DNA from 4 places in the Paraclostridium bifermentans genome. Region 2 is predicted to be linked to each of the others. Evidence: riboswitches for the same ligand, from Rfam matches in the RefSeq annotation. Region 2 holds a riboswitch; each other region holds the start of a gene.

Region 1 (8,111 bases), 1.2 Mb from region 2:
TTTCTGCTAAGTCGCAAGACGATGTATAGGAGCTGACGCCTGCCCGGTGCTGGAAGGTTAAGGGGATCTGTTAGGATTTATCCGAAGCAGTGAACTTAAGCCCCAGTAAACGGCGGCCGTAACTATAACGGTCCTAAGGTAGCGAAATTCCTTGTCGGGTAAGTTCCGACCCGCACGAAAGGCGTAACGATTTGGGCACTGTCTCAACAACAGACTCGGTGAAATTGTAATCCCGGTGAAGATGCCGGGTACCTGCGACAGGACGGAAAGACCCCATGGAGCTTTACTGTAGCTTGACATTGAATTTTGGTGCTACATGTACAGGATAGGTGGGAGGCTATGAAATCGGGACGCCAGTCTCGGTGGAGCTATCCTTGGGATACCACCCTTGTAGTACTGAGATTCTAACCAGATACCTTGAATCAGGTATTGGGACACTGTCAGGTGGGCAGTTTGACTGGGGCGGTCGCCTCCCAAAGAGTAACGGAGGCGCTCAAAGGTTCTCTCAGCACGGTCGGAAATCGTGCGTAGAGTGTAAAGGCAGAAGAGAGCTTGATTGCAAGACATACAGGTCGAGCAAGGACGAAAGTCGGACTTAGTGATCCGGTGGTTCCGCATGGAAGGGCCATCGCTCAACGGATAAAAGCTACCCTGGGGATAACAGGCTTATCTCCCCCAAGAGTCCACATCGACGGGGAGGTTTGGCACCTCGATGTCGGCTCATCACATCCTGGGGCTGTAGTAGGTCCCAAGGGTTGGGCTGTTCGCCCATTAAAGTGGTACGCGAGCTGGGTTCAGAACGTCGTGAGACAGTTCGGTCCCTATCCGTCGCAGGCGTAGGAAATTTGAGGAGACCTGTCCTTAGTACGAGAGGACCGGGATGGACGTACCTCTGGTGTACCAGTTGTTCTGCCAAGGGCATGGCTGGGTAGCTATGTACGGAATGGATAAGCGCTGAAAGCATCTAAGCGCGAAGCCAACTTCAAGATAAGATTTCCCACCGTAAGGGTAAGATCCCAGGAAGACTACCTGGTTGATAGGTCGGAGGTGTAAGTGCAGCAATGTATGTAGCTTACCGATACTAATAGATCGAGGACTTGACCAAGATTATTTAATCTTATAAATGTTATTCAGTTTTCAAAGCATTAAAACTTAGTTGCTAGTGTGGCTCAACGGTAGAGCAGCTGACTTGTAATCAGCAGGTTGTAGGTTCGATTCCTATCACTAGCTCCATAAAGATTATGTGGTTATTATAGCAAAGAGGATACACCTGTTCCCATTCCGAACACAGAAGTTAAGCTCTTTAGCGCCGATGGTACTTGGTGGGAAGCTGCCTGGGAGAGTAGGATGTAGCCACGTAATTTTTTTTATTTTACGTGGATTTGTAGTGGTTAGTATTAAGTTACATTTGAAGTCATAAAGCTGAAAAGATGCTTTAAAATGACTTCTGCATTGTAACTTAATACTAACCACTTTTTGTTGTGCAAAAATAAATAAAGATTACGCTTGTACGGTAGGAGATAAATATAAGAGAAGATGATTTAAAATGATTTCTGCATTGTAACTTAATACTAACCACCTTTTTCGTACATCAAAATAAAAAAGAACTGTGTTTGTACGATATGGATAAATAAAAGATTAAATAATTGTAAAAATTTACCATTAAAGTATATTGTGTTAATATATTTATATAGCGAAATAAGGGGAAAAAAAGAAATATTATATTTGACGGATTAAATATAAATTTAGCATATATGGAGGGTTTATGATTAAGATTGTTATTTGTGAAGATAATTTTTCATGTAGAGAAAAATTAAAAGAAAATTTAGAAATTATATTGAATAAATTAACTAATCAATTTGAAATAATAGTATTTAATTGTGGGGAGGATTTAATAAATAATTACCCTGAAGATGCATATGAAAAAGTTAATAAGTATGGAAGTCGCAAAAAAAATTAGAGAAAAAGACAAAAGTTGTGAAATCATATTTATAACAGGGGTAATAGATTATCTACAAGACGGATATGAATTTAGAGTATATAGATATTTATTAAAGCCAATTAAATTTGTAGATTTAAAAAAGCATACTATTTCGTCTATAAAGGAAGTTTTTGAAAGTTAATTATTACAATTTAATTTAATATTTTTTATAGGGAGAGAAAAAATGTTATTTGAGCTAAAGCTAGCCTTAATGTATTTACGAAAAAATAGAAAAGAGTCAATTACTATAATAGCTTCTATAGTAGTTGCAATCACATTAATACTGGGAGTAGACATAATAGGAGATAGTATGTCTATCAATCAAATAAACCAGGCTAAAGAAATTGCAGGATATTATGATGGAACATTTATAAGTAATAATAAAGAAAATATAGAAAAATTAAAAAAGGTAGATGAAGTTTATAATTTATCTACAGTTAAAAATTTAGGTGAATTTATTTTACAAGATGGATTAAAAAGTAAACTATATTCATTTGATAAAAATTATTTAAAGGATTTAAACTATGACCTTATTTCAGGAAGATATCCTAAAAATGAACATGAAATTATTATAGATTCAAAGTTATTAGGTAAATATGATAAGGAAAATATTTTAAATAAAAGTATTTCAGGAGTAAATAAAATTAATTATAAATTAGATGAAACTAATGAAATTTATAGTAAAAAAGATAATTATAAGGTTGTTGGGGTTATAAGTAAAGTTGAAGACTATTATAACCTTGAAGATATAGAACTAGATAGCTTTGTTGGAGATAGTAAAAATATAATACCAGATAAATTTATAACTTATAGTACGATTTATAATGTTAAAGGGATTAATGAACATAATATAGATCAGAAATTTAATGAAATAAGAAAAAAATACGATCCATCATCTGACTATACAACAGATATTAGAAAAGATGGACAATCAGACGTATCTAGTAATCAATACTTGGATGCGGCACTTAGATTATATGGAGCTTTCCAACAGGAGAATCAAAAAGAGGTAAAAATCCTTGTAGCAATAACTGCATCTCTTACAATTTTTAATTATTTTAATATAATTCTTAGTAAAATGATGAATCAAATTGGAGACTTAAGAACAGTGGGCATGTCTAATAAAAAGGTTATTAGATTTTATTTATTTCAAATGAGTATATTATTTATTATAGGTGGATTTATAGGGTTTATCTCTTCTATTATTTTTGCAAGATATGCTATGAGTATATTTGTAGGATCCAACTTATTTAATATAAGTGATTTTAGCAAAGTTAAGTTAAATATTTCACATCTTATAGTAGGTAAAGCTTTTTTAATAACTATAGGTGCATTATTAATAGCAATATGTTTACCTATATTAAAATCATTAAAAAAATACCCAATGGATCTTATAAATAAAAGTGACAAGGTTAAGTATAAAGCAAAAAAGAATAAGAAAATTCTAAAAACACTTCTAAAAAACAATTTATTAAGAAGCAAATTTAAGTCAATAATTTCAATTGTCATAATTGCATTTAGTGGATTTGTGTTTATATCATGTACATCTACGAATATGAAAAACTATTTTAATAAAACACAGAAATATTCAGTAGGACTTAAAGATGAATATAGTTACATGATAAAGCCTTATGAAAATGTTGATGAGAGCATAGATAAGATAAGTATGGAAGAGACGTCAAATATAAAGAAGATTAAAGGAGTAAAAGATTTTAATTTATTAAGTCATACATGTGGATATGTAACAATATCAAAAGATAATTTAAATAAATCTTATATTAAAATGGAGGGGATAAAAGATAATAAAAAAGAAAATTTAGAAGTAATGGCTTTGATAAGTGGAGTTGATGATTATAATAAATTAAATAAATATGTAAAAGAAGGAAATATACAAAAAATTAATGAACAAAATAATAAATTTATAGATGTTGCAATATGCAATAAATTTAGCAACATATATAACGGTAAGATGGAAGATGCTATTAAAAATTTAAAAATAGGAGATATATTTGAGTTTAAAGTGCTAAACAAAAAAGATAATAAAGAATTTGGTTACAAAACATATAAATGTAGAGTTAATGCTATACTAGATCAATCATTCCAATATAATAACGGAATGCAAAATTATGCTGTAAATATGGGTATATACATGAATTTAGAATCATTCAAGAATATAACAAATGACACTTATATACAGGAAGTAAACTTTAATATAGATGGGGAGGGTAATAAACAAGCAGATAAATTAGTAGATAATATAAATAAAAAGTATAATTCCTTGAATATTATTACTCCAAATAACAAATATAAAAGTTCAACTGACTCAAATAGTTACTTAAAGTCTAGGTTGATGATAGGGTCTATACTATTGATAGCTGCATTATTTAATATATATACAACAGTTAGTATAAATATTAATAACAATATAAGAGAGTTTTCTATATTAAGGGCTATAGGGCTTAAAAAGAAATATTTAAAAAAGTTAGTTATATATGAAGCTTTAGTTTATAGCCTTATAGGTAGTGTATTAGCGGGGGTTGCAGTTTCAATAGATGAGCTTATATTTTTCACCAAAAGTAAACAAATACATGCAAAATTAGGACATAATTTGAACATGAGTGATATATACATACCTCCAAAAGAGGTTCTTATATTTATGTCAATAACAATTTTATTTGCTTTTTTAATAGGGTATTTCAAGTCAAAGTTAATAGACAATATAGATATAAGTGAGGGTATAAATAAATACTAAAATAATTTATATTTTTAATAAGTCTGTATATAGACAAACTATAATAAAATAAGGAATTGATAATATATGAAAAAAAGTATAAAAACAAAAGATTTAAAAAAGATATATGGAAAAGGAGATAGCGGGGTAAACGCTGTTGATGGTATTACTTTAGAAATAGAAAGTGGTAAGTTTACTGCTATTGTTGGAGAAAGCGGAAGTGGTAAAAGTACCTTGCTTCATTGTATGGCAGGATTGGACAAACCTACATCAGGAAATGTATATTTAGGAGATCAGGATATATATACATTAAATGATGATAAATTATCTAAAATTAGGGTACAAGAATACGGATTTGTTTTCCAAAGTTTTAACCTAATACCAGTTATTAATGTATATGAAAATATAATTTTACCAATATCTCTTGACTCAAAACCAGTAGATAAAAAGTATATTGATAGTACTATCGAAAGATTAGGATTAAAAGATCAAATAAAAAAATTTCCAAATGAGCTATCGGGGGGACAACAACAAAGGGTTGCAATAGCAAGAGCTTTATCAAATCAACCATCTATAATATTTGCAGATGAACCCACTGGAAATTTAGATAGTAAAACTAGTGACGAAGTTATGGATATATTAAAGAGCTGTGTTAAACAATTTAATCAGACTTTAGTTATGATAACTCATGATGAAAAAATAGCAAAAATGGCAGATATAATGATTACTATAAGTGATGGTAAACTAATAGAAATAAGGCAAGGTTAAAAGGAAATATGAGTATAGGGGAACTTATTGTATTTCAATAATATACAGGAATTTTAATTGGTACGTGTATAAGTTGAAGCAACATCAGCACTAGATAATATATCTCAAAAGTTTATATTAGAAAATATAAGTGAATTATTAAAAAATAAAACTGTTATAGTTATAGCACATAGATTATTTGCAATAATGAATCCTGACAAAATCTATGTCTTAAATAAAGGGCAGGTTGTTGAGTCAGGATCACATGAAGAACTTTTAAGTAAAAAAGGTGTATATTATAATATATTCCAACGAACTCTATCTAATTAATCATTTTTATGGTATTATTATATATACTCAAATAGATAAGTAAATAATTACAATGGAAAAAATTAAAGGATTTATGTACACTAATGTAGAATTAGTTGTATGTGGGGAGATTTTTTATATATAATATCAATAAAACAAAATTAAATAACTTAAATATATATAGGTTCTTACATTTAAGATTAATAGGGAAAGAGGTGTAATCCCTCTACAGTCCCCGCTACTGTGATGCAGACGAACTCTATTTACCACTGTTAAAATTACGGGAAGGTTAGAGCAAGGAAGAAGCTAAGTCAGGAGACCTGCCTAGTATATTATATAACTAGGTTCTCGGGGTGAAGAATTTAAATCTTAAAATATTTTTATGACATATTTAAAGACTTAACTCTTGAGTTAAGTCTTTTTTTATTGTAATTTAAGGAGGTAGTCATGAAAACTTTAGAACAGACGATAAATAACATAAAGCCATTAAGTGAATTACATATGAATGCAGCGAAAGATAGATTAGATAAATTAATTAAACCTGTGGGGAGCTTAGGAAAATTAGAAGATATATGTATACAAATAGCAGGAATAACTGAAAAAAAATATTTTGATACAGATAAAAAAATAGTGATTGCTTTTGCAGGAGATCATGGAGTATATGAAGAAGGTGTAGCACCAGACCCTCAGAAAATAACTAGACTTCAATTTCCGAACTTTACTAAAGGGGTATGTGGAGTAGGAGCTATATCTAAATTTGTAAATTCTGATGTTATTGCAATTGACTTAGGAATAAATACAGATGAAAAATTAGATGGAGTTATAGATTATAAGATTAGAAAAGGAACTTCTAATATGGCAAAAGGGCCAGCTATGACTAGGGAAGAAGCCATTAGATGTTTAGAAATAGGTATAAAAGTAGCAAATGAGAGTATAGAAAAAGGATATAACCTTATAGGAATAGGAGAAATGGGAATTTGTAATACTACTCCAAGTAGCGCTATAGTTTCTGTTATAGCTGATTGTGATCCTATAGATGTTACAGGAATAGGAGCAGGACTTAAAAAAGATAGAGTAGCTCATAAAGCTAACACGATAAGAAAAGCAATTGAATTAAATAAGCCAGATAAATTAGATGGAGTTGATATATTATCTAAAGTTGGAGGTTTTGAAATAGGTGGAATGGCAGGCGTGATTTTAGCTTGTGCTGCTAATAGAACTCCAATAGTTATTGATGGATTTATATCATATGCAGCAGCTTTAATAGCATACACTATAAATCCTATGGTTAAAGAGTATATGATAGCATCACATACATCAGCAGAAGCAGGGGCAGCTAAGGCCTTAGAAATATTAAAGTTAAATCCTATGCTTAATATGGATATGAGATTAGGTGAAGGAAGTGGTTCAGCATTAGCCTTCAATATTATAGAAGCTGCAAATTACGCATATAAAAATATGGCAACAACTGATGAAGTAGATATAGGAAAATAAGAAGGTGAAATTTATGAGCAAGTTAATTTTAGTTACTGGTGGATCTAGATCTGGAAAAAGTAGTTTTGCAGAAAGTTTATGTATAAGTAGAGAAAATTCAACAGCATATATAGCAACTTCTACTCCTTTTGATGAGGAGATGAAAGATAGAGTTAAAAAACATAAAGAAAGTAGACCGAGTAATTGGGAAACTTATGAAGTTTTTAAAGATATATATTCGATAATAGATAATTTAGGTAATAAACATCAAACTGTTATTTTGGATTGTGTAACACTATTAGTTAATAATTTGATATTTGACTATGGAATAGATTTTGATAAATGCACACCAGAAGAAACTAATGAGATGGAAAAGTATATAAAACAACAAATTGAAATGCTAATAAATGAAATTAAAAAAACAGATTTATACTTTGTAATAGTAACTAATGAGTTAGGTATGAGTTTAGTGCCTGATAATAAACTTTGTAGAGTATATTCTGATATAGTAGGTAGGATAAATCAGTATATAGCTAAATGTGCTGATGAAGTTTACTTTGTTGTAAGTGGTATACCTATGAAAATTAAGGAGTAGTAATATGAAAAGATTTATAGGAATATTACAGTTTTTAACTAGAATTCCAATTAGAGTCGATATAGGATTTGATGATGAGTTTCATAAAACTATGTACTACTTTCCTTTAGTAGGATTTGTGCTTGGAATTTTATACTTTATAGTTGGACTAGTATCAAGTTTAGTATTTGATAGTTATATAACATCTGTAAATATATTAATAGCAACTGTTGTATTAACAGGAGGATTGCATTTAGATGGAGTAGGGGATACATTTGATGGAATATATAGCTACA
Region 2 (8,111 bases):
TTTATAATTCCTCTAGGATTAGACACATTATCCATTAGTGGCGATGAATTTATATCCATTTTCATCAATTCTTCTCCATAATAGTTATTTAATATATCTACCCCTTGATGTCTTACATGACCAGGTACATCAAAACATGCTATATCTTTTTTTGAATATTCTTTTAGTGAGCTTAGCAGTGGTGTTTGACTATGATTTAACTTATAACTTTTCTCATATTCTAACTCTAAGTTTTTACCTATAGCTTCCAAATCGTTCCTCCCTTCTTTATTTTAAAGATTGATTTAACTTTTCAAAGATTATTATTTCTATTCATAAAATTTAGTTTTATTAAACTCACAATATTTATTATATAAAGTTTCACCCATTTTGCAAGCACTTTTTTTATTTTTTTATTTTAAATATCATTTTTTCTATTTCTAGTTATTTCAATGTATATACATATTTTTTTATTTTTCTGTTTATATTAATTTTTATTATGTTTAGTTAAAGTAAACTTTTGTTTATATTAATTTTTATTATGTTTAGTATAACTAACTCAATTTTATCGTTTTACCAATGGTTTTATTTAATATTACTAATCATTAATGTATATTACTGCTAAACTTTTTTAAAATAATAAATTTTCACTTTTTTTAACCAAATTGATTTTTATTTACAAACAATTAATTTATTACATAAAAAAAAGCTAAAAAATATTTTTAAATTATTTTTTAGCTTTCTATATTTATTTTTTAATTTAATTATTTTTTAAAAATTATATTTATATTATCATCAGTTTCATCTTTTAAAATTTTAGCATTAACTCCATAAACTTCCTTTATAAGTTCTGTAGTCAAAACCTGTTTCGGAGTTCCATAAGCCCTAATTTCTCCATCTTTTAAAACATATATTTTATCGCAATACATAGCTGCAATATTTAAATCATGAATAGCTGCTATAACTTCTATATCTAAATCTTTAACGATACCCATTAATTGTAACTGATATTTAATATCTAAATGATTGGTTGGTTCATCAAGTATTAAACACTTTGTATCCTGAGCTAAAGCCCTTGCTAGTATAACCCTTTGTTGCTCTCCTCCAGATAAAGTATTAAAGTTTCTATTAATTAAATGTCTTATATTTACTTTATCTATAGCATTATATACAATTTCATAATCTTCCTTAGTATCTCTGTCCATAACTTTTTTATAAGGACTCCTTCCCATAAGTACCATGTCTAATACCGAGAAATCAAAGTTATTATGATTATGTTGAGCTACAACTCCAATTTTTTTAGCACTGTCTTTAGTTGATATACTTTTAATATTAATATCATCTAGATATATTACACCTTTACTTGGGGTTAAGTTTCTATATATACACTTTAAAAGAGTCGATTTTCCACTTCCATTAGGCCCTATAATCCCTACAAATTCTTTATTTTTAACATCAATATCTATGCCTTTTAATATTTTATTTTCATTTATAGAAAACTCTAATTTTTTAGTTTCTATCCTCATTAATTAGTACCTCCAAACCCATAACTTCTTCTTATCATTAGATAAACAAAGCAAGGAGCTCCTATCATAGATATAAGTATTCCAATCGGCAGTTCTGCATTTCTTATTATTATTCGAGATAATACATCTGACCATATTAAAAATATAGCTCCCAAAAGTGCAGATATTGGAATTATTTTTTTATGGTCAGTCCCAAATAAACCTCTAACAATGTGAGGTATTATAAGTCCAACAAATCCAATCATACCAGATGAATAAACCACTAATCCTACTAGGAGAGATGTTACAATTAGATATACTTGTCTATACCTATGTAAATCAGTGCCTAATGTTATGGCTACATCATCTCCTAACAACATTAAATTTAATATTCTATACTGACTTAAAAAGAATATAGTACCTATTAAAATCAGTGGAAGTATAAATACTATTTCTTCCCATTTAGCACCAGCTAAACTTCCCATAAGCCAAAATGTTATATTTTTCATTCCTTCTGCATCATTTTTTATATAAACTATAAAACTTGAAAATGCACTACACACAGAACTCAAAGCCATTCCCGCTAATAATAGTTTTGTAGAGTTAGATCTTGACCCTGTGTTTGAAATCATTAAAACTAGCATCGAGACTAAAAATGCACCAAAGAATGCAAATATCCCTATTGAGTTTTGTCCTAATAAAGTTGTAAATCCTAACATTATAGCTATTGTAGCCCCTAAGGATGCTCCAGATGATACGCCAAGGATATAAGGATCTGCTAGAGGGTTTTTTACTATAGCTTGCATTACAACTCCACATACAGATAGTCCTATTCCTACACATAAAGCTAAAATTATTCTAGGTAGCCTAATAAACCATACTACATCATGGATAGCTCCATTAGATAAATTATTTTCATTTCCTATACTAAATAGTTTATACCCTATTATTTGATATACTTGCTTTATGCTTATGTCACTTGAACCTATTGTTACCGCAAATAAAATAGATAGAATTAAAGCAACAATAAGTCCCATAATAACTAATATATATAAAGGCTTTGTTTTAACAAAGCCCTTTTCTTCATTATTTCCATATTTTCTTAAGCTTTTCGTTGATTGCATATGCCTATGTCCCTCTTTCTACTTACTTGGATAAAGTCCATTTGCAAAAGTTTCTATTCCATCTATAGTTCTTACTCCACTACAATACATTTGTCCTAGTTCTATTGGATAAACTCTATTATTTTTAACTGCATTTAAACTTTGTAATGCTTTGTCTTTCATAACTAAATTTTTAGTTTCTTCAGCCTTTTTACTATCATCATCTCTATTCATATATACTACAAATATACTGTCTGGATTTAATTTTACTAAATCTTCTTTACTTAGTGGATTCCCATTTTCATTTAATAATTTCGCACCTAGTTTAGTTACCATATCTCCTCCTAGAGTGCTTTTTCCATATCCACTAATTTTATCATCGTAAAATTCAACTATTAAAGTAGTTTGTTGCTTTTTGCCTTTTTCAGACTCTACAACTTCATCTACTTTCTTATTTATATTACCAACTATATTTTTAGCTTTATCTTCAACGTTAAATATTTTCCCTATATTTAAGATATCTTCACATTCATTTTTAATAGTTTTATGCTCTACTGCTCCACTATTTAATGCCATGTATGTATTTGTGCCTTTATTTTGCCAAAAATCTACTGTTCCTAATGTTTTATCGGTAAACAAAGAATCCCATCCTACTATAAGATCTGGCTGTAACATCATAGTATTTTCTTTAGACGGCGTAAACTCATCTAAATACTTAACCTTTTTAAAAGCTTCTTTATATTCATCTTTAACCTTATGGTCTAACCCAGCCGCCGCAACTATATTATCTTCTAACCCTAATGCTAGCATAGTTTCTATAGAGTCTTGATAAACTGCAAGCGCCTTTTTAGGTTTTTCTTTTATAGTAACCTTTATTTCTTCTTTGTTACTATTGTGCGTAGTAATAGTTACTGGATAATAATTATCCTTTGTTTCATTTGTTTTTTCTACCTTCTTTGCAGTAGTGTCTTCAGTTTTAGTTTCGGTTTTACTGCACCCTACAAAGCTTAGCCCTATAACTAAGCTAAGCAAACTTAATTTAATTTTTTTTGATATTTTCATTTTGTCTCTCCCTCCGAAAGTTTGTTTTATCTAGGCAGGTCTCCTGACTTATACATCATCCTCATCTTTACCTTCCCAAAGAAATTCTTCAGTGGCTTAAAAAAGACTCGTCCGTAATTACAGTAGCGGGGGCTGTTGATGATTTTCACATCATTCCCTATTAATTAATAAAAACCTAGTATTTATATTTATCATTATAATGTTATCATAATCCGATTCATTTTTCTATAAATTGCAAAATTTAGACATCTTATTTTTTAATCTGTATCAATTTTTTACTTTCCTTGCATTATTTAATTAGACCTTTAAGTATAAAACCCATTAATATTTAAGTTTTTTAGCATAAAAAAAACTCGCTTTCATAGTTATACAAAAGCGAGTTTTTATATTAAGCTAATTCTAAAGCTATATTCATCATTCTTGTAAATGCAGTTTGTCTTTCCATAGCAGTAGTTGCTTCTCCTTTGAAAGGACAATCAGAAATTGTTAATATACAAAGAGCATTAACTCCAGCTCTTGCAGCATTCATATAAAGTGCAGCTGATTCCATTTCGACAGCTAGAACACCCATTTTAGTCCATTTTGCTAAAGAATCTAATCCTTCATCTCCATAGAATACATCACTACATAGTATGTTTCCAACTTTAGGCTCAACCCCTTGGCTTTTCGCAACATCTACAGCCTTACTAAGTAATTCATAGCTTGCTACTGGTGCAAATGTTCCTGGTAAGTTGTATTGAGCTGCATAATTAGAATCTGTACAAGAACCCATTCCTATAACTATATCATGCATTTTTAAATCTTCATGTAAAGCTCCTGCAGAACCTATTCTTATAAGATTTTTAACTCCATAAAAATGGATTAATTCATATGTATATATTCCTATTGATGGACAACCCATACCTGTACCTTGCACTGATATTTTTTTACCATTATAGTATCCAGTATAACCATTCATACCTCTTACAGTGTTGTATTGAACAACGTCTTCTAAGAAAGTTTCTGCTATAAATTTAGCTCTTAGAGGATCCCCTGGTAATAATACTGTTTCTGCTATATCTCCTAATTTACCGCTATTGTGTGGTGTTGGTGCTCCCATTGCCATAATTTCATTCTCCTTTAACTATCATTAATATTATTTAAACTTAATTATCATCTTATTTAATATCAATAATTATATATACAATTTAAAATTGAAATACTTTTCCTTATAACATATATGTACTTGTATATATTGATATCTTATTTAGTCTACACTCTTTATCTTTTAGCATACACTATATTATATGTATATATTACAATTTTTTATTCACTAGTACAATACTTTCTGCCAATTTTTATAATTTTTAAAATTTAATTACATTTATAGTTTAATTAAATATAAAAAGCTTTATCAATCATAATGTCACATTATATTGATAAAGCTTTTTATTTAAAGTCTTATATTATGCAAATTTCTTATTACTCGATTTTATAACCTGTTGAGCTATATTAGCAGAATGATCTGATACTCTTTCTAGATTACTAATTAAATCTAAGAATATAACTCCAGAGTCCACACTACAAGAACTTGCGTTTAGTCTTCTCATATGATTTGCCCTACAGCTTTTTTCCATCATATCAACTTGTTCTTCCATCTTTATTACTCTACACGCCAAATCTACATCTGACTTCTCTAAACTTTCAAGCGCTAAACTGTACGTGTCTAAGACCTTTTGGTATAATTCTTTAAGTTCAACAGATCCATCTTTAGATAAACTCAAATCATTATCTATAACTGTAGTTGCAAGCTCTGCTATATTTTCTGCATGATCTCCAACTCTTTCTATATCATTTACAGTATTAAATAATAAATCTACACTTTCTCTAGAATTATCATTTAATGAAGTTTTAGATAGTTTCAATAAATAATTTAGTATGCTTTTTTGTAAAATATTTATTAGCTTTTCATTTTTAAAAGATTTATCTACTTTTTCTTTTGATTTATTTAAAAATCCTGTCATTGCATTGTCTAAACTTTCTTTAGCTTTTTCACCCATTCTTAAAGTTTCTTTTATAGTGTTTGATAAAGCTATAGATGGAGTTTCCATCATTCTATCATCTATGTAATGAACAGTCTTTTTGCTTTTTATTTCTTCTTCTCTTTCTGGCATAAGCTTCATAGTAAGCTTTACTATGTATTTAGAGAAAGGAAGTAATAATATAACATTTGTTATATTAAATAATGTATGAGCATTTGCAATTTGTCTACTTACATCATCTGGATTTAAATTTTGAACTATCATAGTTATAGGTTTTGTTAAAATTAACATAAATACGATGGTTCCTATTATATTAAACACTAAGTGCATTAAAGCTGCTCTTCTAGCATTTATACTAGCTCCTATACTAGATATTAAAGATGTAACACATGTACCTATATTTTCTCCATATAATATAGGAAGTGCTGCGGTTAAAGGTATTAATCCTTGAGATGCAAGTGCTAATAACATCCCCATAGAAGCACTCGAACTTTGGACTATAGCCGTTATTCCAAATCCTAATAAGATTCCAAGAATAGGTCTATTTCCAAAAGCAACTAATGCATCAGTAAATCCTTTAAACTCTGCTAATGGCTTTACTGCATTTTTCATAAAGTCCATTCCAGTAAATAATATACCAAAACCTATTAAAATTTCAGCTATTGTTTTTGTTTTTTGATTCTTTGAAAATAAATACATTACTATCCCTATACCTAATGCTAAAGGCGCTATCCCTACTAAATCAAGAGATACAAGTTGTGCTGTTATAGTTGTTCCTATATTAGCCCCCATTATAACTCCTATAGCCTGAGGTAATGTCATGATTCCTGCGTTAACAAATCCAACTACCATAACTGTAGTTGCACTACTACTTTGTATAATTGCTGTTACTAGAGCCCCTACTAAAACTCCCATTAATACATTACTAGTTAAAAGTCCAATTATTCTTTTTAATTTTTCTCCTGCTGATTTCTGAAGACCATCTGCCATAAGATTCATTCCATATAAGAATAGTCCCAGTCCTCCCATCAAATTTACTGCTATTTCCACTAATAATTTCCTCCTTAAAAAATCAAACGTGTTTTCTGTATTTTTTCATTAATTTGATTTTAACAAATATTTTGTCAATTTAAGTTAAGGCTATGTTAAGAAACACTCTTTTTTGTTAAGTTGCTGTTAATTATTAAATTCGGATTAAGCTTTAGTTAAAAAACGAACTTTTTCGTTAATTTTTTGTTAATTGAATTGATGTATAAAAATAAGAATATAGTAATATATCCTTATTTTTATACATCAATTCAATTAATATTACTTATATTCTGCTCCTAAAGTTGCGGCGATTATAGCTTTTATTGTATGCATTCTATTTTCACTTTGCTCAAATACAACAGATAAATCAGATTCAAAAACATCATCTGATACTTCCATTTCTTTAATTCCAAAATCTTTATTCATATTTCGTCCTAACTTAGTTTCTAAATTATGAAAAGCTGGCAAGCAATGCATAAATATAACTTTTTTGTTGCAATTATTTATAATTTCCATACTAACTTTGTAAATGGCCAATTTATCTATATTGTCTTTTGAAATATTATTTGATTCCAATATAGAATTCCACGAAGAGGTGTATATTATATCTGCATCTTTAGTCCCTTCATAAAAATTTTCAGTTAGACTTATATTAGATTTATTTTTTTCACTTATATTTTTACATTCATTAACTAATGATTTATCAGGATGCAAATCACTTGGAGCACATATAGTAAAATTAATTCCCATCTTTGCACATGCTATCATTAAAGAATTTACCACACTATTTTTCGTATCTCCAACAAATGTAAGATTGGAACCTTTTAAGTATCCTAACTTTTCTTCTATAGTTAATAAATCTGCCAAAACTTGAGTAGGATTATACTCTATTGTCATTGCATTCCATATAGGAATTTTAGCAAATTCATTTAATTCATTTAAATTCTCTTGAGTTCCTCCATAATAAGCTATCCCATCATATATTTTCCCAAATCCTCTAGCAAAATCTTTTATAGATTCGCTTCTATCACCTTGTAGTTCATTTGCACCTATATTAGTTACTCCAATTCCTAAATCCATAGCTGCAACGTCAAATGCACACCTTGTCTTAATTGAATCTTTTTCAAATATAAGTGCAATATTTTTAGTGTCTAATTTTTTGTGAGATCTATCTAATTTTTTAGCTATTTTATAAAGCTTCGCTAGGTCTAATAGGTATCTTATTTCTTCTTCTGTATAATCTAATAAAGTCAAAAATGATCTTCCCTTTAGATCTATAGTCAATTTAATCCCCCCTAAAAATTGTTGTCTATTTATTTTACTCTTTTATTCGTTTATATGTGCTATTTTAATGCTAAAAAGAAAGACTACACTGATAATATCAATGTAGTCTTTTTTATATCTATTCAAAT
Region 3 (8,111 bases), 1.3 Mb from region 2:
CAAAGTATAATTTAAAAACAGTAGTTATAGAAAAAGGAATAGAAGTTTGCCAAGGAACTACTAAGTCAAATAGTGCTATAGTGCATGGTGGATATGATGCAAAGGTTGGAAGCTTAAAAGCTAAGTTAAATATAGAAGGTAATAAATTATATAAAGATTTATGTAAAGATTTAAACGTAGACTTTAAACAAACAGGATCGTTAGTTTTAGCATTTGATGAAGAAGAAATGAAACACGTTAGAGGTTTATACGAAAGAGGATTAGAAAATAAAGCGACTGGATTAAAAGTATTAAATAAAGAAGAAGTATTAGAACTAGAACCAAATGTTAATGAAAATGTAGTTGGAGCATTACTTTGTGAGAGTGCAGGAATTGTTTGTCCATTTAACTTAAATATAGCACTTATGGAAAATGCTATGTTTAATGGAGTAGACTTAAAACTAGAATCTGAAGTTTCAGACATAGTTAAAGAAGACGATTGCTTCAATATAAAAATAAAAAATAAAAATGATATAAAAGCTAAATATGTTGTAAATGCAGCTGGAGTTTTCGCTGATAAGATAAACAACATGATAGGTGGAGACGAATATTTTATAATACCTAGAAAAGGAGAATATAAAATATTAGATAAAAGCGAAGGTAAAATTGCTAATCATGTTTTATTCCAATGTCCAACTGAAAAAGGAAAAGGAGTATTGGTTACACAAACAGTGCATGGCAATTTATTAGTAGGGCCAAATGCTACTGCTGTAGATGAAAAAGAAGATGTATCTACATCAAAAGACGGAATTAGTGAAATCGTAAATAGCTCTAAAAAGACTATAGAAAATATAGATTTCAGAAAAACAATAACTAGTTTTGCAGGGCTTAGAGCAACTCCAAATACAGGAGACTTTATGATATTTGCATCAAAGAAATGTAAAAACTTTATAAATGTTGGAGGAATAGAATCACCAGGCCTTGCATCAGCACCAGCAGTTGCAAAATATGTTGTAGAAATTCTTAAAGAAGAAGGATTAATGTTAAGTGAAAATAAAAAGTTTGAGTCTAAAAGACATAAGAATAAACCTTTCATAAAAATGACTCAAGAAGAAAAAGAAGAAATTATGAAGAAGGATCCAAGATACAAAAAAATAGTTTGTAGATGCGAAAGTATAACAGAAGGTGAAATTGTAGATGCAATAAATTCACTATGTGGAGCTAGAACACTAGATGGGGTTAAAAGAAGAGTAAGACCAGGTATGGGAAGATGTCAAGGTGGATTTTGCGGACCTAAAGTTATAGAAATATTAGCAAGAGAGCTTAAAATAGATGTGGAAGATGTTTTAAAAGACTACGAAAACTCTAATACTGTATTAGGAAAATCAAAAGAATTAAGGGGTGAGTTAGTTGAAATATAATGTTGTAGTTGTTGGAGGAGGACCTGCAGGTTTAGGTGCAGCAGTTGAAGCTAAAAGAAATGGTGCAAAAGATGTACTTATAATAGAAAGAGATAGAGAACTAGGTGGAATACTTAATCAATGTATACACAATGGTTTTGGATTACATGAGTTTAAAGAAGAATTAACAGGACCGGAGTATGCTCATAAATTCATAGAAATGGTTAAACAAGAAAATATTGAATATATGCTAGATACGATGGTTTTAAATATAAGTGAAGATAAGACTATAGAAGCTTTAGGTGAAGATGGAATAATAAATATAAAAGCAGACGCTATAGTTTTAGCAATGGGATGTAGAGAAAGAACAAGAGGAGCGATAGATATACCTGGATATAGACCAGCAGGAGTTTATAATGCTGGAGCTGCTCAAAGACTTTCTAATATGGAAGGATATATGGTAGGAAAAGAAATTGTTATATATGGGTCTGGTGATATAGGACTTATAATGGCAAGACGTATGACATTAGAAGGAGCTAAAGTAAAGGCAGTAGTTGAAATAAACCCACATTCAAGTGGATTAACTAGAAATATTGTTCAATGTTTAGATGATTTTGACATACCTTTAATGTTAAGTACAGGAATAACACATATAGATGGAAAAGAAAGAGTAAAAGGGGTTACAATTAGCAAGCTAGATGAAAATAGAAGACCTATAAAAGGAACAGAAGAATATATAAGCTGTGATACTCTTCTTTTATCTGTAGGGCTTATACCTGAGAATGAATTAAGTGTTGAAGCTGGAGTTGTATTAGACAATAAAACTAGTGGACCTATTGTAAATAATTCAATGTCTACAAATGTAGATGGAGTGTTTGCATGTGGGAATGTTGTTCATGTTCATGACTTAGTTGATTTTGTTACAAAAGAAAGTAAAATAGCTGGAAAGAATGCAGCTTTATACTGTTTAAATAAGTTAAATAAAAATAAAGAAGTTAACACAGTTGCAGATAATGGAATTATATATATAGTTCCTCAAAATATAGATGTTAGCAGTGATGAAGATGTAAACTTATTTATGAGAGTAAGAGAAATTTGCAAAAATAAAAAGTTAGTTGTTAGAAGTAACGATGAAATTATTCTAGAGAAAAAGAGACCTCATATGATACCTTCAGAGATGGAAAATATAAAAATTAGTAAAGATTTATTCAAAGATATTAAAGGAAATATAATAGTTAGTGTAGAGGAGGCATAATTATGAAAAATGTTACTTGTACAGTATGTCCAATGGGATGTTCATTAGTTGTAAGTAAAGTTGATGGAGAATATAAAGTAGAAGGAAACACATGTAAAAGAGGAGCAAAATATGGAGTTGAGGAAGTTACAAATCCAAGAAGAGTTATAACTACTACAGTTAAACTTAGCGGTTCTTATTTAAACTTACTTCCAGTTAAAACTAATGACTCTGTGCCTAAAGAGTTAATGTTTGATATTATGAAAGTTTTAGATAAAGTATGCGTATGTGCACCTGTTAATGTGGGAGATATTATAGTTAAAGACATATTAGGAACAGGTGTTGATATTGTAAGTTCTAAGAGTATGGAAAGTATGAATACAAGTGATAAAAATAGTGATCATGAATTAAGAGATTGTATATAATAAAAAATTAATGGACAATAAAAATAACCTTCTTTAGATATAAATATATTTAAAGGAGGTTACTTTTATTGTTAGAATTATTAAAGTATATAACTTATTTTAGTAATAACTATATAGTTGGTTAAATATACTTAAGTATAAAAAATAAAAATAAAAATTTTAGAGGAATATAGAAATTTTTATAGAATTATATATAATAGATAGAGTATGTGATAAATTATAATTAAATATTAGAGATTATAGGTTTTTTAAAATTAATAGGGAAAGAGGTTAAAATCCTCTGCAGCCCCCGCTACTGTAAAGCTGATGAAACTTTTAAAACCACTGTAAATTTTACGGGAAGGAAAAGGAGTAAAGAGAAGCTAAGCCAGGAGACCTGCCTATAATTGAAAAATTAAGTTCTTCGGGGTGAAGGAAAATAATTGAAAGTATCATAGTTTAAAAGTACTATGTCCACTTTGTCATGTTATTAAATCCTAATCCAAAGATTGGGATTTTTTTACGCTTAAGTAAAGTATGCTTACAAAAAACTATAGTATTCTATAAAATTTAGTTATATTAAAATACTAGGTTTTAGGCGTAAAAAAATTTTTTTGAGCAACGGACGAAGTCGTTGGCGACATGAGCAAAGCGAATTTTTATGTATGCCCTTTAAAACTTAGAGTTGATTTAGTCATTTTATCACATGAAACAATAATGTACTAAATAAAAAAAGAGAGGGATTTAAAATGAATTATTTAAAATTATCAGTTATAGCAGGATTACTACTTGTAATCTTAAATCCTGTGACTTCACATGCAATGCACATCATGGAAGGATTCTTACCTATGCAATGGTCTATATTATGGACTGTCGTATTTATACCATTTTTCATATACGGGTTAAAATCAATAAATAAAATAGTAAAAGCTGATCCTAAAAAGAAAGTACTGTTAGCTCTAGCAGGTGCATTTGTATTCGTACTATCAGCTTTAAAAATACCATCTTTAACAGGTAGTTGTTCACATCCTACTGGTGTAGGTCTAGGAGCAATATTGTTTGGGCCATCTGTAATGGCAGTAGTTGGAAGTATAGCTTTACTATTTCAAGCTATACTTCTTGCGCATGGAGGACTTACAACTTTAGGAGCAAATGCTTTTTCTATGGCTATAGTAGGTCCTATAGTATCGTTTTTAATATTTAAATTCTGTAAAAAAAGAAACATTAGTACAGGAAAAAGTGTATTTTTTTCAGCAGCATTAGGAGATTTAGCTACATATACTGTAACTGCAACTCAATTAGCATTAGCATTTCCTGATCCAGCAGGAGGTATATTAGGGTCATTAGTAAAATTTTTAGGTGTATTCTTTATAACTCAAATACCTATAGCAATTGCAGAAGGATTATTAACTACATTAGTATACAATTTAATAACACAAAATGAAGAAGGAGTTGTAGAAGATGAGTACAAATTCGAAAGTCAAAACTAGAAATAAAAATATACTATTATTAATTTTAACAGTAATCTTAATAATAACTCCGTTAATATTAAACTCAACTGCTGAATACGGAGGTGCTGATGGAGAAGCAGAATCTTTAATTAGTGAAATAAATCCTAATTATAAACCTTGGTTTAATAGTTTATATGAACCACCTAGTGGTGAGATTGAAAGTTTACTTTTCTCTACTCAAGCAGCTATAGGGGCAGGAATAATTGGATATTTTTTAGGATATAAAAAAGGAAAAAAAGATAAATGTTAGAAATTGACAACTGTGCATATTTAAATAATATAAAAGATGTAAATCCATTGATAAAATTAGGAATTACATTTATAGGAGTTATAGCTTCTATGCTTACCCAAAATGCAAATATACATATACTTATAATGCTATTTATGACAGCTTTAATACTATTTATAGCAAGAGTAGATATGAAACTATACATTAAATGTTTAAAAATACCTATAATTTTTTTAATTATAGGTATTGGATTAAATTTGATTAATATATCATTTGAAAATAAAGATTATATATTCAATGTAAATATATTAGGATTATACATAGGAACTACTGAATTTGCTGTAAAAAGCTCAGTAAACATATTACTTAGAGCTATGAGTTGTATTATATCAATTTATTTCTTAATACTTACGACTCCATTTAATCAATTAATAATAGTATTAAAAAAACTACATATTCCACATACACTTATAGAATTGATGATTTTAATTTATAGATTTATATTTATATTTATAGAAGAAGCAGAAGAAATATATAAATCACAACAACTAAAATTTGGGTATACGAATTTAATGACATCATATAATTCAATGTCATTGCTTATAAAAACATTGTTTTTTAGAATGATGAGAAGATATGAAGATATGAGTATATCTTTAGATATAAAGTTGTATGATGGTAAATTTCACGTATAGGAGACTAAAATGTTTAAAGTAGAAAACTTAACATATAAATATGAAAAAAATAATAAAGCATTAGACAATATAAGTTTAGATTTTTCAAATGGGAATATGATTGGGATAATAGGTTCAAATGGGTCAGGTAAGTCAACTTTATTTATGAACTTAATGGGGATATTGAAACCTTCATCAGGAAAAATTATTTATGATAGTAAAGAATTAAGTTATAAAAAGAAAGACTTGTATAACTTAAGAAGAGATGTAGGTATAGTATTTCAAGATCCAGATAAGCAGATATTTTATTCAAGAGTATATGATGACATTGCATTTTCTTTAAGAAATATAGGGTTAGAAGAAAGTGAAATAAATAAAAAAGTTTATAGAGCATTAGAATTGGTTAATGCGATAGATTTAATAGATAAGCCAGTACATTTTTTAAGCTATGGGCAGAAAAAAAGAGTAGCTATAGCATCTGTTATAGCTATGGAAAACAAAGTTGTTTTATTAGATGAGCCAACAGCTGGATTAGACCCAATAAGTACAAAAGCTATTATAAAAATATTAAAAGAATTATGTGAAAAGGGCGTAAAGGTAGTTATATCGAGTCATGATATGGATTTAATATATGACCTTTGCGACTATATATATGTTTTAAATAAAGGTAAGATAACAATTGAAGGAAATTCTAATGACGTTTTTAAAGATGATTTGAAAATTAAAGAGGCAGGATTAAATAGTCCATGGCTTGTAAAAATACACAAAAACATGAATTTACCTTTATTTAAAAAAGAAGAGGATTTATACGATTATTTTAATAAAACATGTATAAATTCTGTTAATAATTAGCCCCTAATCTTATTAAGTTAAGATTAATATATATAATAAATAAATACCTTTAGTCTAAATTTAATCCTTGGATATATATCTGAGGATTTTTTCTTTGTAGAAAAAATTAAAAAAATGGATATGATTAATATGGGCTTTTAATAAATTTGAATAAATATAGATAATAGATTAAAATATACATATAACATATACAATCAGGAGGTAATGATGGATATAGATTCACTAAACCCCGCCCAAAAAGAAGCGGTATTAAAAACAGAAGGGCCAGTGCTTATATTAGCAGGAGCTGGTTCAGGAAAAACGAGAGTTTTAACAACAAGAATAGCTCATCTTATGAAAAATAAAGGAGTACATCCTAGTAATATATTAGCAATAACATTTACAAATAAAGCTGCAAATGAAATGAAGGAAAGAGTTGAAGAAACTATAGATTCGGATGTCAAAGATATGTGGATAACAACTTTCCATTCATGCTGTGTTAGAATTCTTAGAAAAGATATAAATAGAATCGGATATAATAGATCTTTCGTTATATATGATAGCTCAGACCAAGTTACTTTAGTTAAAGATTGTTTAAAGGAATTAAACTTAAGTGATAAATCTTTTGAACCTAAAGTAGTTATAAGTTATATTTCTGGAGCAAAAGATAAATTATTAAGTCCTAAAGAATATAAAGATATGCATAGAAATGATGCGAGAATGAGTAAAATTGCAGATGTATATACTTTATACCAAGACCGTTTAAAAAGAAATAGTGCACTAGACTTTGATGATTTAATAATAAAAACTGTTGAGTTACTAAAAACGGAAGAAAGTGTACTAGCATACTATATAAATAAATTTAGATATATAATGGTAGATGAGTATCAAGATACAAGTAAAGCTCAATATGAATTTATAAAGTTGCTAGCTAAAGAGCATCAAAACATATGTGTTGTTGGAGATGATGACCAAAGTATATATGGATGGAGAGGTGCAGATATAAGAAATATACTTGAATTTGAAAGAGACTATGATGATGTTCATGTAGTAAAATTAGAACAAAATTATAGATCAACTCAAGTTATATTAGATGCAGCTAATACAGTTATCTCTAATAATATAGAAAGAAAGAGAAAAAAACTTTGGAGTGAGCAAAAAGAAGGCGAAAAGATTAAGATACAGGTAACATCAGACGAGATAGAAGAAGCAGATTTTGTTGCTGATAATATATGGAGAATTCATAGAAAGCAAAACAAACCTTTTAAAGACTTTGCTGTATTATACAGAGCGAATGCACAAGCTCGTGCTATAGAGGATGCTTTAAATAGAAGTCAAATACCATATAATATATATGGAGGAACTAAATTCTATGAAAGAAAAGAAATAAAAGATTTAGTTGCATACTTAAGAGTTCTTCAAAATGTCCAAGATGATATATCTTTAAAGAGAATAATAAATGTTCCTAAAAGAGGAATTGGACTTAGAACAATAGAAAAAATAGAGGATAGAGCTAGCTTAAAGCAAGAGAGTATATTCTCCGTTCTTTTAGATGTAGATACTAACTCTGATATATCTACAAAAGCTAGAGCAAATATAAATGGATTTGTAGATTTAGTAGGAACTCTTAGAGTAATAAAGGATGCTTATTCAGTAAGTAAACTTATAGAGAAAGTTTTAGATGTTACTGGATATTTAGATGAACTTGAAAAAGATAAAAATGAAGACGCTCAAGACAGAATAGACAACTTAAAAGAGTTTATATCAATTGCTATTGAATTTGAAAATACTAGTGAAGAAAAAGATTTAGAAACATTTTTAACTAATGTAGCTCTTACTTCAACAGAAA
Region 4 (8,111 bases), 1.2 Mb from region 2:
TTTTGATTCTTATGAAACTTGGGTTGGTGTATTCTATTGTAGAATCAGGAAATTTATATAACTTAATATTTATGCCTGTATTTGCAAGAATGGCTATTGTAATAGCTTCTTATAAAAGTGTAACACCAAGAAAAAATGGTATGGGGAATGTTTTTATAGGAAAGCCAACTTTAAATATGATTTTAATTGGGATATCATATACAGCAATATTAGTAGCATTTATAGGTTCAGTATTATTTAATTTAGATGTAATAAGTATAATTAAAGTAATAACATTTATACCAGTTATGATTATATTTACTAGAGGTTTTGTTAAATATATATATTCAAAAATAGATGGAATAACAGGAGACATACTTGGATGTACATCCGAACTTGTTGAGGTTGTATATTTAATATTTATATATTTGACATTTGGATTAAAATAAGAGGTGAGATTATGTCAAAGCTTATATTAGTAAGGCATGCAACGACAACTGATAATATAGATGGAAATTTATCTGGGCATATAGATAGTGAGTTAAGTGATTTTGGAAAAAAACAAATACTTAAACTAAATAAATTCTTAGAAAAAGAGAATGTTGATTGCATATATACAACTACATCTACTAGAACTAAGAATACGATAAAGGATATAGCTAAATTTAAAAATTTAGAAATTGTTGAGAGTGAGAATCTTAAAGAAATTAGTTTTGGGGATTTTGAAGGAATGAATTTTGAATATATAAAAAGTAATTTTCCTAAAGAATTTGAAAAAATAATTAAAAATGGATTCGAATACAAATATCCAAATGGGGAAAGTTTAGTAGATTCTTATAATAGAGTCTGTAAAGAAATAAATCATATACTGGATTGTAACAAAAACAAAACTATTTTGATATGTGCTCATGCAGGAACAATAAGAAATATTATTTCTTATTTAATTGGGAATACACATGAGTATCATTGGAATTTTAAAATAGACAATGCATCAGTTAGTATTATAGACATAGTAGATGGATTTTCTGTAATTCATACACTAAATAATACTTTATATTTAACATAAATACATATGAAAATATCATAAAAATAGACATAAATTAGGTTCTTCATTAAAGATTAATAGGGAAAAAGGTTAGAATCCTTTGCAGCCCCCGCTACTGTAATGCTGACGAAACTATTAGACACCACTGTGATTTTACGGGAAGGAATAGGACTAGGATGAAGCTGAGTCAGGAGACCTGCCTAGTTTATGGAAATAAAGTCTTCGGGGTGAAGGATTTTAAAATTGGTTAAGTATATACTTTTTTAAGACCTATCCATCGTGGATAGGTCTTTTTTGCAATTAAAAAACAATATAAATTGGAAAGGAAACTTTTATTATGAGTAAATCATTAATGTTTTTAGGAACAGCTTCTAATGTAGGTAAAAGTACTTTGGCTGCTGGGTTATGCAGAATACTAAAACAAGATGGATATAGTGTAGCACCTTTTAAATCTCAAAATATGGCATTAAATTCATACATAACAAAAGATGGGTTAGAAATGGGGAGAGCACAAGTTACTCAAGCTGAAGCGGCTGGAATTGAACCTGATGTTAGAATGAATCCAATTTTATTAAAACCATCAGGTAAAAATAGATGTCAGGTAATAGTAAATGGAAAAGTTCTTGATAACGTAAGTTCTAGTATATACCACGATTATAAAGAAGACTTAGCCTTAATGTTAAAAAAAACTTATAAAGACTTAAGCGATGAGTATGATGTAATTGTTTTAGAAGGTGCAGGAAGTTGCGCAGAAATCAATTTGAAAGATAGAGATATTGCTAATATGGGAATGGCCGAAATTGCAGATGCACCGGTAGTATTAGTTGCTGATATAGATAGAGGTGGAGTGTTTGCATCTATAGCTGGAACAATGATTTTACTAGAAGAAAAAGAACGAGAAAGAGTTAAAGGTGTTATTATTAATAAATTTAGAGGTACTGTAGAGCTTTTACAATCAGGAATAGATATGCTAGAAGATATTATAAAAGTTCCTGTCATAGGAGTAGTTCCATATAGTGATTTAAATATAGAAGATGAAGACAGTGTAACAGATAGATTTAAAAAACAATTTAAAAAGAATGATGTGAATATAGAGATAATAAGAACACCGTACATGTCTAATTTTACAGACATGCATATGCTAGAGATACAAGAAGATGTAAGTATTAGATATATAGAAAAAGGAGAGTCTTTATCAGATCCAGATATGGTAATAATACCGGGGAGTAAAAATACAATAGAAGATTTAATTTATATAAGAGAAAGTGGATTAGAAAAACAAATAAAAGATTTACAAAAACAAGGAAAATTGATATTTGGAATTTGTGGAGGATATCAGCTTTTAGGTAATAAATTATATGACCCGGAAGGTATAGAGGGATCTATAAAAGAGATTGATGGAATCGGACTTTTAGATATAGAAACTAAGTTTGAAAAAGAAAAAGTTACAACTCAAGTTGAAGCTATTATAAATAAAGATTTAAATGGATACTTAAATTCATTAAGCGATATTAGTGTAAATGGATATGAAATACATATGGGTGAAACAGATATAAAAGGAAAATCACTACTAACAATAACTAAAAAATTAGAAGATAATGTTTCATATCAAGAGGGATGTATAAATGAAGAAGGAAATGTAGTTGGAACGTACATTCACGGTATTTTTGATGATGCTAGTTTTACAAGAGAAATATTAAATTCAATAAGGAAAAATAAAGGATTAGAAGAAAATAAAAGTTCTATAACTTCATTTGAAGAATTTAAAAATAAAGAGTATGACAAGTTAGCAAAAATACTAAGAGAATGTTTAGATATGAAAAAAATATATGAGATTATAAATGGTTAGGTGATAATATGAAAAAAATATTGATAGCAGGAACAAATAGTGGAGTTGGAAAAACTACTATTTCACTGGGAATAATGCAAGCTCTAACTAAAAGAGGCTTAAAAGTTCAACCGTATAAAGTGGGACCAGATTATATAGACCCATCGTATCACACATTCATAACTGGGAGAGACTCAAGAAATTTAGATTCATATATGTTGGAAGATGAAAAAATTAAATATATAGTAAATGAAGCATCAGAGGAAGCTGATATATCGGTAATAGAAGGGGTTATGGGATTGTATGATGGATTTGGTATAGATTTAGATGCATGTACAAGTTCATATACTTCTAAATTATTAAAGGCTCCAGTTATATTGGTTATAAACGGAAAGGCTATGTCTTCTTCAGCAGCAGCTATGGTTCTTGGATATAAAGAATTAGATAAAAATGTAAATATAAAAGGTGTAGTAGTAAACAATGTAAAAACAAAAGGTCACTATGAACTTATAAAAGGAGCTATAGAGAAATATTGTAATACTGAAGTATTAGGTTATTTTCCACCTAATGAAAAATTTTCTTTAGAGTCTAGGCACTTAGGTTTAATTCCAAGTGTTGAAATGGAATCTTTAAAAGAAAAATTTAGTGATTTAGGAGATGAGATAGAAAAATACATAGATATAGATAGACTAATTGAAATTTCAGAAAGTGAATCAGTAAAAAGCAATTTTGATTTAAAAGATTTACCAAGGTTTGAAAATAAAAAAGTAGCTATAGCTTATGATAAAGCATTTAATTTTTATTATAAAGAAAACATAGAACTATTAGAACATATGGGGTGTGAAATTGTTAAATTTAGTCCTCTTAATGATAAGAAGGTTCCTGAAGCAGACTGTATATACATTGGAGGTGGGTTTCCAGAAATATTTGCAAAAGAGTTGCATTTAAATGAAAGTATGAGATTATCTATAAAAAATGCACATGAAAAAAATATACCTATATATGCTGAATGTGGTGGGCTTATGTATTTAGGGGAAAAGCTGAAAGATTCAGATGAAAATATTTATAATATGGTAGGAATATTTAAAGGAACTAGCGAAATGACAACTTCGCTTAAAAGGTTTGGATATTGTGATGGGATAGCTAAGGAAGATACAATTCTTTCCAATGAAGGAGAAATTATAAAAGGACATGAATTCCATCACTCAGAATTTAAAAGTGATGAAAACTGTGCCTATAAAATGATTAAAAAAAGAGGCAATAAAATTGTAGATGAATGGGATGGAGGATATTCAAAAGGTAATACCTTAGCTACATATTTACATACTCATTTTTATAATAATTTAGATTCAATAATAAAATTTAGAGGTGATAGAAATGAGTAAATTAATAATTTTAGTAATGGTTATAGCTTATCTACTGGATTTGATTATAGGAGATCCATATTCTTTTCCACATCCGGTTAGATTTATTGGAAATCTTATAAGGTTTACAGAAGGAAAAATAAGAAAAATTTTTAAATCAAAAAATCAATTGAAAATAGGGGGATTCCTACTTTGGATTATAACAGTAGGATTTACAGCATTAGTAACAGGTTTAATTTTAAATTTACTTTGTATAAATAATATTTTTTATGTGATTATAGCATCAATAATATTATATACAACATTATCAACAAAGTGTTTAGCGGATGAAGCAAAAAAAATATATGAAGTTTTAAAAACTGGAGATATTGAAAAATCTAGAAAACAACTATCTTATATAGTTGGAAGAGATACAACCAGTTTAAGTGAAAATGAAATAATAAGAGCGACTGTTGAAACTGTAGCTGAAAATACAGTAGATGGAATAATTTCACCTATGATGTATGGCTTTATCGGAGGACCTGTTCTTGCAATGGCTTATAAAGCTATAAATACATTAGACTCAATGGTTGGATATAAAAATGAAAAGTATGGAGACATAGGATTTGCGTCTGCAAAGATTGATGATATAGCAAACTTTATACCCGCTAGAATAACACCATTTTTCATGATGATAGCAAGTTTTATATTAGGATTTAACTCTAAAAAAAGTATCAAAATAGCTATGAGAGATAGAAAAAACCACAAAAGTCCAAATTGTGCATATGCAGAAGGTGCAGTAGCAGGTGCTTTAGAAGTACAACTAGGAGGAACAAACATGTACTTTGGAGAAAAGGTTTATAAACCTACTATAGGGGATAAAGATAGAGAGTTAGAAGCTGAAGATATATTAAGAACAAATAAAATAATGTATTTGACGTCATTTATAGCTTTAGTTATATTTTCAATAATTACTTATATAGTACTTTAAGATAGAGGGTGGAAATCATGAAAGACCTTGGACATGGAGCAAACGTAGAAGATATGTGTAGAGCTTATAAAAAAAATCCAAAAGATATTATAGATTTTAGTTCTAATATAAATCCATATTTAATACCAAATTTAGATAAATATATATTAGAAGGGCTAAGCGTATGCAATAAATATCCTGATATAAGCTATAAAAGCCTGAGAGAAAATATAGCTAGATATTTAAATGTAGATAGCTATAATATAATACCAGGAAATGGAGCTACTGAAATAATATATCTGTTAATGAAAAGTATAGGTAAAAGGATAGCTATTTTGAACCCAACTTTCTCAGAATATGAGAGAAGCGCAAATTTAAGTGGGCTAGAAGTTTTAAATTTATATCTAAATAAGGATACCAATTTTGAACTTGATTTAAATTATATAAATGAAAACATAGATAAATTTGATAGTTTATTTATATGTAATCCATCAAATCCTATTGGAAAAACATATGATTTAAGTTCACTAGTAGAACTTCTAAAAAAGCACAATAAATTGCTTATAGTAGATGAAACTTTTATGGAATTTGCAGAAAATGAAGAAAATTATAGTCTCATAAAACATATTAAAGAAAATGAAAATATTTTTATAATAAAGGCTATAACTAAGTTTTTTGGAATTCCAGGTATAAGGCTAGGATATGGAGTATGTAGCAATCAAAACATTTTAGATAAGATGTATGAAATTAAAGAACCATGGACTATAAACTCTTTTGCAGATATTATTTCAAATTATATATTTAAAGATGAAGAATATATCAAAAATAGCAAAGGATTTTTTATAAAAGAAAGAGCATATGTTTTAAAAGAATTACGAGATATAAAAGCAATTAAGGCGTATGATACAAATACAAATTTTATTTTAATAAAATTGCTAAATACAACAGCAAGTAAATTAAAAGAAAAATTATTTCTAGAAGGAAACATACTCATTAGAGATGCATCTAATTTTAGAAATTTAGATGAAAGTTATATTAGGATAGCGATAAAAAGTCATTCAGAAAATAAAAAAATATTAAGCCAATTAAATAAAATTCTAGGAGAATAGGATGAAATCATATGGAATATGCCCAGCATCTTGTGGAGAGTTTGTGCAAGGTATGATAAAAGAAAAAGAATACTTATCATCTTATGCAATTAATCGATTTTCTAAAGTGACATTAGAAGAAAAAATTAGTGATGTAAATAGAGGACCATTAAAAGCAAGAAAAGCTATGGAAGAGGTATTTAGATATTTTAATTTGCCTAAGAATGACTTGAAAAATATATCTATAGATATAAAAAGCGAGATACCTATAAGCAAAGGTATGGCAAGTTCTACTGCAGATATAGGAGCTACCATAAGAGCAACACTAAACCTTATAGGAAGAGATTTAAGTGAGTATGATATATCAAAGCTTGCAACAAAAATTGAACCTACAGATTCTATATATCTAAAAGAAAACACTATATTTAATCCGTTAGATGCAAGTGTTGTAAAAAAATTGGGATGTTTCAATACTGGAAAAGTATTGATATTAGAGCCCAATGATAAATTAAGCACTAAGCACATAAGAAAAAAGGAAAATTACACAAAACTTAAAAGACAAAATAAGTACATAATTGAATATGCCTTTAAACTACTGGAACAAGGAATAAAGAATAATGATTTAAATTTAATAGGACAAGCATGCAATATAAGTAGTGTTGCAAATGAAAATATTCATAAGAAAAAATACTTAAGTGAAATAATGGATATTTCAAAAGAGTATGGGGCTTGTGGGGTTAATATAGCTCACAGTGGAACAGTTATAGGTATATTGCTTGAATGTGATATGGATGAAAGTAAAATAGTAGAGAAAATAGTAGAGAAGAAAATAGATAAAAAATACAAAAAAATATACACAGCAAATATAATAGCTGGGGGACTTAGGAGTGAATAACTATGGAATACATTAAAAATCCTATGATGATAGAGACTAAGAGTTTTGAAATAATTCAAGGCATAATTGATGAGATACGACCTGAATACGAATTTAAAAATGAGCTAGAAGAAAAAATAATAAAAAGAGCTATACATACAACTGCTGACTTCGAGTATTTAGATATATTAAAAATATCTGAAGATGTAGTCGAAAATATTATAAGTGCTTTGAAAGAAAATGCAACTATATACACTGATACTAACATGGCTTTAAGTGGCATAAATAAAAAAAGATTAGAGGCATTAGGTTGTAAGTACAAATGTTTTGTAAGTGATGAAAAAGTAGCGGATTTTGCAAAACAAAAAGGTATAACAAGATCTATGGCAGCAGTGGAAGTTGCAGCAAAAGAAGAAGGTAAAAAAATATTTGTACTTGGAAATGCGCCAACTGCTTTATATAAAGTTATAGAAATGCATAATTCAAAAGAATTGAATGTTGAAGCTGTAGTGGGAGTACCTGTAGGATTTGTAGGAGCAGCTGAATCTAAAGATGAGTTAGAAAAAACAGATATTCCTTACATAATATCAAAAGGTAGAAAAGGTGGAAGCAACTTAGCAGCAGCAATAATAAATGCAATACTATACTCTATGTAAGGACGATATTATGGAAGAATATGTTTATATAGATGGGAAAAAATACAAACGAGGATATACTACTGGATCATGTGCAACAGGTGCAGCTAAAGCGGCCACATATATGATTTTAACTAAGGAAACATTAGAAACTGTAAATATAGATACCCCTAAGGGAATTCCATTAAATTTAAAAGTGGAGAATGTAGATATAAATAATGATTTTGCACAATGTTCCATTCAAAAAGATGGAGGCGATGATATAGATGCAACTCATAAAATGCATATATATGCTAAAGCTGAACTTATTGATTCGAATGAAATAATAATAGATGGTGGAATTGGGATT

Evidence for each region. Region 2 has a riboswitch for cobalamin ahead of KXZ80_RS04570 (ABC transporter substrate-binding protein). Riboswitches for the same ligand answer to the same signal wherever they lie in the genome.
Region 1: another riboswitch for cobalamin. It lies ahead of cobT (nicotinate-nucleotide--dimethylbenzimidazole phosphoribosyltransferase); the one in region 2 lies ahead of KXZ80_RS04570 (ABC transporter substrate-binding protein).
Region 3: another riboswitch for cobalamin. It lies ahead of KXZ80_RS14360 (energy-coupling factor ABC transporter permease); the one in region 2 lies ahead of KXZ80_RS04570 (ABC transporter substrate-binding protein).
Region 4: another riboswitch for cobalamin. It lies ahead of KXZ80_RS14545 (cobyric acid synthase); the one in region 2 lies ahead of KXZ80_RS04570 (ABC transporter substrate-binding protein).

Annotation. Positions count from the first base shown of each region.
Region 1 is NZ_CP079737.1:3,016,413-3,024,523, reverse strand. It holds rRNA gene KXZ80_RS14600 (23S ribosomal RNA) at 1-1,105, shown strand, start outside; tRNA gene KXZ80_RS14595 (tRNA-Thr) at 1,159-1,233, shown strand; rRNA gene rrf (5S ribosomal RNA) at 1,243-1,359, shown strand; gene KXZ80_RS14585 (response regulator) at 1,766-1,960, shown strand; gene KXZ80_RS14580 (response regulator) at 1,920-2,123, shown strand; gene KXZ80_RS14575 (FtsX-like permease family protein) at 2,166-4,733, shown strand; gene KXZ80_RS14570 (ABC transporter ATP-binding protein) at 4,800-5,480, shown strand; cobalamin riboswitch at 5,934-6,109, shown strand; gene cobT (nicotinate-nucleotide--dimethylbenzimidazole phosphoribosyltransferase) at 6,216-7,262, shown strand; gene cobU (bifunctional adenosylcobinamide kinase/adenosylcobinamide-phosphate guanylyltransferase) at 7,276-7,836, shown strand; gene cobS (adenosylcobinamide-GDP ribazoletransferase) at 7,841-8,111, shown strand, end outside.
Region 2 is NZ_CP079737.1:940,963-949,073, reverse strand. It holds gene KXZ80_RS04585 (aminotransferase class I/II-fold pyridoxal phosphate-dependent enzyme) at 1-251, opposite strand, end outside; gene KXZ80_RS04580 (ABC transporter ATP-binding protein) at 744-1,505, opposite strand; gene KXZ80_RS04575 (FecCD family ABC transporter permease) at 1,505-2,608, opposite strand; gene KXZ80_RS04570 (ABC transporter substrate-binding protein) at 2,627-3,649, opposite strand; cobalamin riboswitch at 3,666-3,843, opposite strand; gene deoD (purine-nucleoside phosphorylase) at 4,038-4,748, opposite strand; gene KXZ80_RS04560 (Na/Pi cotransporter family protein) at 5,095-6,720, opposite strand; gene argF (ornithine carbamoyltransferase) at 6,979-7,983, opposite strand; gene KXZ80_RS04550 (hypothetical protein) at 8,102-8,111, opposite strand, start outside.
Region 3 is NZ_CP079737.1:2,973,344-2,981,454, reverse strand. It holds gene KXZ80_RS14375 (NAD(P)/FAD-dependent oxidoreductase) at 1-1,400, shown strand, start outside; gene KXZ80_RS14370 (NAD(P)/FAD-dependent oxidoreductase) at 1,390-2,634, shown strand; gene KXZ80_RS14365 (DUF1667 domain-containing protein) at 2,637-3,038, shown strand; cobalamin riboswitch at 3,263-3,436, shown strand; gene KXZ80_RS14360 (energy-coupling factor ABC transporter permease) at 3,767-4,507, shown strand; gene KXZ80_RS14355 (energy-coupling factor ABC transporter substrate-binding protein) at 4,479-4,778, shown strand; gene cbiQ (cobalt ECF transporter T component CbiQ) at 4,772-5,452, shown strand; gene KXZ80_RS14345 (energy-coupling factor ABC transporter ATP-binding protein) at 5,462-6,283, shown strand; gene KXZ80_RS14340 (DUF3553 domain-containing protein) at 6,491-8,111, shown strand, end outside.
Region 4 is NZ_CP079737.1:3,008,230-3,016,340, reverse strand. It holds gene cobS (adenosylcobinamide-GDP ribazoletransferase) at 1-428, shown strand, start outside; gene KXZ80_RS14550 (histidine phosphatase family protein) at 440-1,045, shown strand; cobalamin riboswitch at 1,065-1,242, shown strand; gene KXZ80_RS14545 (cobyric acid synthase) at 1,362-2,873, shown strand; gene KXZ80_RS14540 (cobyrinate a,c-diamide synthase) at 2,882-4,237, shown strand; gene KXZ80_RS14535 (cobalamin biosynthesis protein) at 4,230-5,186, shown strand; gene KXZ80_RS14530 (pyridoxal phosphate-dependent aminotransferase) at 5,204-6,274, shown strand; gene KXZ80_RS14525 (GHMP family kinase ATP-binding protein) at 6,276-7,148, shown strand; gene KXZ80_RS14520 (cobalt-precorrin-8 methylmutase) at 7,151-7,783, shown strand; gene cbiD (cobalt-precorrin-5B (C(1))-methyltransferase CbiD) at 7,794-8,111, shown strand, end outside.